Regions from separate parts of the Streptomyces sp. NBC_00448 genome, predicted to be linked through region 2. Evidence: riboswitches for the same ligand, from Rfam matches in the RefSeq annotation. Region 2 holds a riboswitch; the other holds the start of a gene.
The links. Region 2 has a riboswitch for ZMP and ZTP ahead of OG370_RS34030 (phosphoribosylaminoimidazolecarboxamide formyltransferase). Riboswitches for the same ligand answer to the same signal wherever they lie in the genome.
Positions count from the first base shown of each region.

Region 1: it holds a riboswitch for ZMP and ZTP, as region 2 does, so the genes downstream of both, OG370_RS36610 (glycine hydroxymethyltransferase) here and OG370_RS34030 (phosphoribosylaminoimidazolecarboxamide formyltransferase) in region 2, are expected to answer to the same signal.

Region 1 is NZ_CP107913.1:8,477,606-8,480,979, reverse strand. Features, by position in the region: gene OG370_RS36620 (class I SAM-dependent methyltransferase) at 1-218, opposite strand, end outside; gene OG370_RS36615 (enoyl-CoA hydratase/isomerase family protein) at 475-1,485, opposite strand; ZMP/ZTP riboswitch at 1,637-1,727, shown strand; gene OG370_RS36610 (glycine hydroxymethyltransferase) at 1,753-3,234, shown strand.
Region 2 is NZ_CP107913.1:7,888,441-7,891,814, reverse strand. Features, by position in the region: gene OG370_RS34040 (anthrone oxygenase family protein) at 209-718, shown strand; gene OG370_RS34035 (AAA family ATPase) at 793-1,365, opposite strand; ZMP/ZTP riboswitch at 1,492-1,577, shown strand; gene OG370_RS34030 (phosphoribosylaminoimidazolecarboxamide formyltransferase) at 1,608-2,777, shown strand; gene OG370_RS34025 (crotonase/enoyl-CoA hydratase family protein) at 2,811-3,374, opposite strand, start outside.

The DNA.
Region 1 (3,374 bases), 590 kb from region 2:
CGCAACTGGTCCAGCATGCGGACGGAACCGTCCATGGCGACCACCCGGCCGTCCGGCAGCCGGTCCAGCAGCCCTTCCGTGTCGCGCCCGGTACCGCACCCCGCGTCCAGCACCCGCTCGTCGCCGCGCAGCGGCAGCCGGGCGAGCGTGCGCCGCCCCCAGCCGAGGTGCGGCAGCGGCAAGGAGTCGTACGTCCTGGCATCCCATTCCCGGGGCATGGCGCTCCAATCATCGCGCGACCACGGCCGGCCGCCCGACGGCGGCGGTCCGGTGATCACCGACCGCCACAGTACGCCGCGCTGACCGCATGGTGATACCGGCGTCTCATATAATGGTCAGCTCTCGGGGCGCGCCGACCCCCGGGACGGCGTGCGGGCGGGGTGCGGGATACGGGCGCAGGACGCCGGGTGCGGGCGCAGGACGCCTGGTCCCGGGTGCCGTTTGTGCGGGATACCGGGCGCAGGTTCTGCCCGGCTACGGGCGCGGCGCCCAGACGGGGTTGCGGTCCTTGTCCACCAGCGCGGCACGCACCCCTTCGTGGAAGTCGGGCTCGCGGGCGGTGCGGCAGGCGCTCTCCAACTCCAGGGCCAGGCACTCCGCCAGGCTCGCGCCGGCGCCCGCGCGCAGCAGCCCGAAGGTCAGCTCCAGGCTCATCGGGCTGGCCCGGTCCAGCACCGCGAGGGTGTCCTCGGCCCACGCCCGGTCCGCGGCGTCCCCGGCACCGGTCTGCGCGGTGAGCCGGTCCCGCAGTTCCGCCAGGTCCGGGGCGGAGAAGCAGCGCTCGATCGCCGCGCGGTGCCCGGCGAGTTCGGAGGGCGGCGCGGCCACGGCGAACCGTTCCAGCACCGCGTCCGGGGCGCCGCCGTCCGCCCCCGTCAGCGCCTCCTCCAGCGCGGGCAGGTCCGCGGCGGGAACGTAGTGCGTGGCCAGGCCGCACTCGACCGCGGCGGCGCCCGAGATCCGTACGCCCGTCAACCCGAGGTACCAGCCGACGGCGCCCGGCAGCCGGGGCAGGAAGTAGGTCGCGCCGATGTCCGGGAAGAACCCGATCGCCGTCTCCGGCATCGCCAGCACCGCCCGCTCGGTGACCACCATCGCCGAGCCGTGCACCGAGATGCCCAGCCCGCCGCCCATCGCGTACCCGTCGACCAGCGAGGTGTACGGCTTCGGGAACTGGGCGACCAGCGCGTTCAGGGTGTACTCCGTACTGAAGTACGTGCGGACCGCCGCGTCGTCGCCGCGCAGGCCCGCGGCGCGCATCGCCAGGATGTCACCGCCGGCGCAGAACGCCTTCGGGGAGGTGCTGCGCACCAGCACCGAACGGACCGCAGGGTCCTCCCGCCATTCGCGCAGCGTCGTGTCGATCGCGCGGGCCATCTCCAGGTCCAGCGCGTTCAGCGCACCCGGGCGGTCCAGTTCCAGGACGCCCGCACCTGAGGCGGTGACCGCGCCGCGCACCGTAGCCGAGGTCTCTGCCCTGCCCATGTACCGCTCCCAACGTCGTGCCTACGGAGCCCCTGGCCGGCGCGGGCTCCCCGCGCGGCTCCCCGCGGGAGGACCGGCAGGTACCCGGGCCCGGCCGGCGGGTGATCCCGGAACCGACAGTACGCGGCGGGTCGGGCGGGTTGATACGCTGCCCGGGAGCCGTGACTGGCGTGCTGGGATGGGTGCAACCATCGGGAAGCGGCTCGCGCGAAACAGAAGTGCCGTGCGCCTGGGCCACCCCGTTGCCGAATCTCCGGAGGACCCGCCATGGCCGAACCGTCTGTCACCCAGCAGTCCCCGCACACTCCCCAGTCCCGCCAGTCCGTCGAGTCCACCGCGTTCCGCAGCGCCCTTGAGGTGATCCGGGGCGTCGAGCCGCGGGTCGCGGACGCGATCGCCGCGGAGGTCGCCGACCAGCGCGAGATGCTCAAGCTGATCGCGAGCGAGAACTACGCCTCGCCCGCGGTGCTGCTGGCGATGGGCAACTGGTTCAGCGACAAGTACGCGGAGGGCACCGTCGGCCGCCGCTTCTACGCGGGCTGCCGCAACGTGGACACCGTCGAGGCGCTCGCCGCCGAGCACGCCCGCAACGTCTTCGGCGCCGCGCACGCGTACGTGCAGCCGCACTCCGGGATCGACGCGAACCTCGTCGCGTTCTGGGCGGTGCTCTCGCAGCGGGTGGAGCGCCCGGCGCTGGACAAGGCCGGCGTCCGCCAGGTCAACGACCTGACCGAGCAGGACTGGGCCCGGCTGCGCGCCGACTTCGGCAACCAGCGGATGCTCGGCATGTCCCTGGACGCGGGCGGCCACCTCACGCACGGCTTCCGCCCGAACATCTCGGGCAAGATGTTCGAGCAGCGCAGCTACGGCACCGACCCGCAGACCGGCCTGGTGGACTACGACGCGCTGCGCGCCGCGGCCCGCGAGTTCCGGCCGCTGATCCTGGTCGCGGGCTACTCCGCCTATCCGCGGCTGGTCAACTTCCGCATCATGCGCGAGATCGCCGACGAGGTCGGCGCCACGCTGATGGTGGACATGGCGCACTTCGCCGGCCTGGTCGCGGGCAAGGTGCTGACCGGCGACTTCGACCCGGTGCCGCACGCGAACATCGTCACCACCACCACCCACAAGTCGCTGCGCGGCCCGCGCGGCGGCATGGTGCTGTGCGACGACGCGCTCGCCGAGCACGTGGACCGGGGCTGCCCGATGGTGCTCGGCGGCCCGCTGCCGCACGTGATGGCGGCCAAGGCGGTGGCGCTGGCGGAGGCGGCCCGGCCGGAGTTCGGCACGTACGCGCACGCCGTGGTGGACAACGCCCGCTCCCTCGCCGAGGGCCTGATGCGGCGCGGCGCGACGCTGGTCACCGGCGGCACCGACAATCACCTGGCCCTGATCGACGTCTCCTCCTACGGCCTGACGGGCCGCCAGGCGGAGGCGGCACTGCTGGACGCGGGCATCGTCACCAACCGCAACTCGGTGCCGCAGGACCCGAACGGCGCCTGGTACACCTCCGGCATCCGCATCGGCACCCCCGCGCTGACCACCCGGGGCCTGGGCGCGCCGGAGATGGACGAGATCGCCGGCCTCATCGACACGGTGCTGGCGGCCACGACGCCCGCCGCGGCGGCGAAGGGCGGGACGTCGAAGGCCAACTACGTGCTGGACCCGGCCGTCGCCGAGCAGGTCGCCACCCGCTCCGCCGACCTGCTCGCCGGTTTCCCGCTCTACCCGGGCATCGACCTGAGCTGACCGGCCCGCCGGACCGGAACGGCCCGCCCCTCGTACGCGCGACGACGTACGAGGGGCGGGCCGATCCATGTCCCCGGGCAGATCGGGCGAACCCGAGCGCCGGACTGCCCGGGTGCCCGGGTGCCCGGGTGCCCGGGTGA
Region 2 (3,374 bases):
ACGCACCGCGTGTGTACGGGAGATGTGCGTACGGCTGCATACGTCCCAGCGTAGGCGGTGGACGCGCGCGTATGCGGGTGAGTTTCTCGGCCATGGCCGGGACCGGCCCGGGGCGGCTGTACTCGAAGGCATGACGACGACCTCCACCTCGCAGTGGCCCGCGGCGCCCGCCCCCGCCGCATCACCCGTCCCCGCCAAGGGAGTTGACATGTCCGCCGATCTCCGCAGCCTGGTGCTGCTCGCCGCCACGCTCACCACCGGGTTGATGGCCGGTCTGTACTTCGCGTTCTCGTGCGCGGTGATGCCCGGCCTCGGCCGCTCGTCGGACCGCACCTTCGTGGAGTCCATGCAGCGCATCAACGTGGCGATCCTGAACGGCTGGTTCAGCCTGGCGTTCGGCGGCGCCCTGGTGCTCGGCGGCCTCGCGATCGCGCTGCACCGGCGCGGCGCGGCCAGTGCCGCCCTGCCGTGGATCATCGCGGGCGTCGCGCTCTACGCGCTGTCGCTGCTGATCACGATGGGCCTGAACGTGCCGCTGAACGACCGGCTGGCGAACGCCGGCGACCCGGGCAAGGTCCACGACCTGGCGGCCGTGCGGGAACGGTTCGAGTCGACCTGGGTGCACTGGAACGTCGCCCGCACCCTCGCCTGTACGGCGTCGCTGGGCTGCCTGGCCTGGGCGATGCGGGTCGCGGCCCGGGCGAGCGGCCAGGCGTGAGCGGCCAGGCGTGAGCGGCCAGGCGTGAGGACCGGAACATACGCCGCGAACCCGCTCCGGCGGCGCCCGCCGGGTCACCCCGCCGCGTTCGCCGCCTCGGCCGGGTTCGTCGCCCCGGACGGGTCCGCCGCGCCCGCCACCCGCGCGGCGATCCGCCGCGCCACGTCCGCCGGCGGCGTCCCCGCCGTGTCGACGACCTCGCCCGCCTCCCGCAGCCACGGCAGGGCCGCCTCGTACGCGGAGACGTGGTCGAGCCGCCACTGCCGGGCCGGCGCCCCTTCGGTGTCCTGCTCGATCCGCCGGACCAGTTCCTCGGGATCGGCGTGCAGCACGAAGTGGTGGACGGGTACGCCGGCTTCGGCCAGGCCGCCGGACAGCTCGGTCCAGTACGCCTCGACCAGCACCGACTGCGGGAGGACCAGGGTGCCCCCGACGTAGTCGAGCAGTTGGACGGCGGTCTGCACCACCAGCGACCGCCACGGCGGGTGCTCCTGGAAGTCCCGGACCGGCTTGTCGGTCAGGAACGGCCGGAGCATGTGGCCGACGTACTCCGAGTCGAAGATCCGCGCTCCGGGCAGCATCTCGGTGAGCAGCCGCGACGTGGTCGTCTTCCCCGCGCCGAAGGTGCCGTTGAGCCATACGATCATGGGTCCGAGCCTAGTGGCGGCCCGGCACGTCCACCGGTTCGCGCCGCACCCGGCCGCCCCCGCCGCCCGGCGGCCCGCGCGTCCCCCGCACCACCCGCCGCGGTCGCGGCGCCGGTTGGGTACGATCGGCGGCGCCGCGACTGGCGAGGGTGGGCCACCACCGGGAAGCGGCACGCACACCTTCGGACGCGTCGACCGCCTGGGCGCCTCGGATCAGCGCACGCGACCGAGGAGGACCCCGGATGGAACTGCGGTACGGACTCAACCCCCAGCAGCAGCCGGCACATGCCGTACCCGTGGCACCGGGGCCCGGCCCGCTGCGGGTGCTCAACGGCGAACCGTCGTACATCAACCTGCTGGACGCGCTGGCCGGTTGGCAGCTCGTACGGGAAGCGGCGGGCGCGCTCGGGCGGCCCGCGGCGGCGTCGTTCAAGCACGTGTCGCCCGCGGGCGCGGCACTGGCCGGCCCGGTGGACGCGGACACCGCCGCCCGCTACGGGCTCGGGACGACCGCGCCCGGTCCGCTGGCCGGTGCGTATCTGCGGGCCCGGGACGCCGATCCGCGGTCGTCCTACGGTGACCTGGCCGCCGTGTCGCACCCGGTGGACGAGGAACTCGCCGAGCTGCTGGGCGGGTTGGTCTGCGACGGGATCGTGGCACCCGGTTACGCGCCCGGCGTGCTGGCCACGCTGAGCCGCAAGCGGCGCGGCCGTTTCCTGGTGCTGGCGGCCGACCCCACGTACGTGCCGCCGGCCGCCGACAGCCGCGAGGAGTACGGGCTGCGGCTGAGCCAGGCCCGCGACGACGTGCCGATCTGCGCCGGCCTGCTGACCGACGTGGTGTGCGGCGAGCTGCCGCAGGCCGCCGCCGACGACCTGCTGCTCGGCCTGGCCGTGGTCCGCCACACCCAGTCCAACTCGGTCTGCTACGTGCGGGACGGGGTGACGCTCGGCATCGGCGCGGGCCAGCAGTCCCGGCTGGACTGCACCCGCCTGGCGGGCCGCAAGACGCACACCTGGTGGATGCGCCGCCACCCCTCCGTACGGGCCATGGAGTTCAGGCCCGAGGTACGCCGGCAGGACCGGGTGAACTGGCAGGTGCGGTGCGCCGAGGGCGACTTGACGCCGTACGAGGCCGAGGCGCTGCGCGGGGTGCTGGCCGGGCCGCCGCCGAGCGCGGTACTGCTGCCGGACGGCGGTGAGCGGCAGGCGTGGCGGGAACGGCTGACGGGGGTGGCGTTCGCCTCGGACGGGGCGCTGCCCTTCGCGGACAACGTGGAGCACGCGGCACGCTACGGGGTGCGGTGGATCGCCGAGCCCGGCGGGTCGATCCGCTCGGACAAGGTCGTCGAGGCGTGCGAGCGGCAGGGAATGACCCTGGTTCGGACCGGACTTCGGCTCTTCCGGCACTGATCCGCCCCGGCGGGAGCGGAGTCGGCGACCGGGTCACGGGCCGAAGGCGCCGTGCCGTCCCTCGCCCGCGGTGAACCGGGCGGCGCCCGCGGCCATCTCGGTGAGCGAGACCTGGCCGTGGGCGAACTCGGCGGCCAGTGCCTCCGGTTCGGGCCGGCCCTCCTGCTCCAGCAGGGACAGCCGGTCCTCGCGCAGGCAGGTCTGCGGGAACGCGGCTATCTGCGCGGCCAGTTGCTCGGCCGCGGCGCGGGCGGTGCCGGTCTCGACCAGCCGGTCGGCCAGGCCGATGGCGTGCGCCTCGGCCGCGTCGACCGGACGCCCGGTGAGGACCAGGTCCATCGCCCGCCCGGCGCCGATCAACCGGGGCAGCCGTACGGTCCCGCCGTCGATCAGCGGCACTCCCCAGCGGCGGCAGAACACCCCGAACACGGCGTCCCGTTCGACCACCCGCAGGTCGCACCACAGGGCCAACTCCAGCCCGCCCGCGACCGCGTGGCCCGCGACGGCGGCGATCACCGGCTTGCCCAGCCGCATCCGGGTGGGGCCCATCGGGCCGTCGCCGTCGGGCGCGAGCCGGTTGCCGCGCTCGGTGCCGAC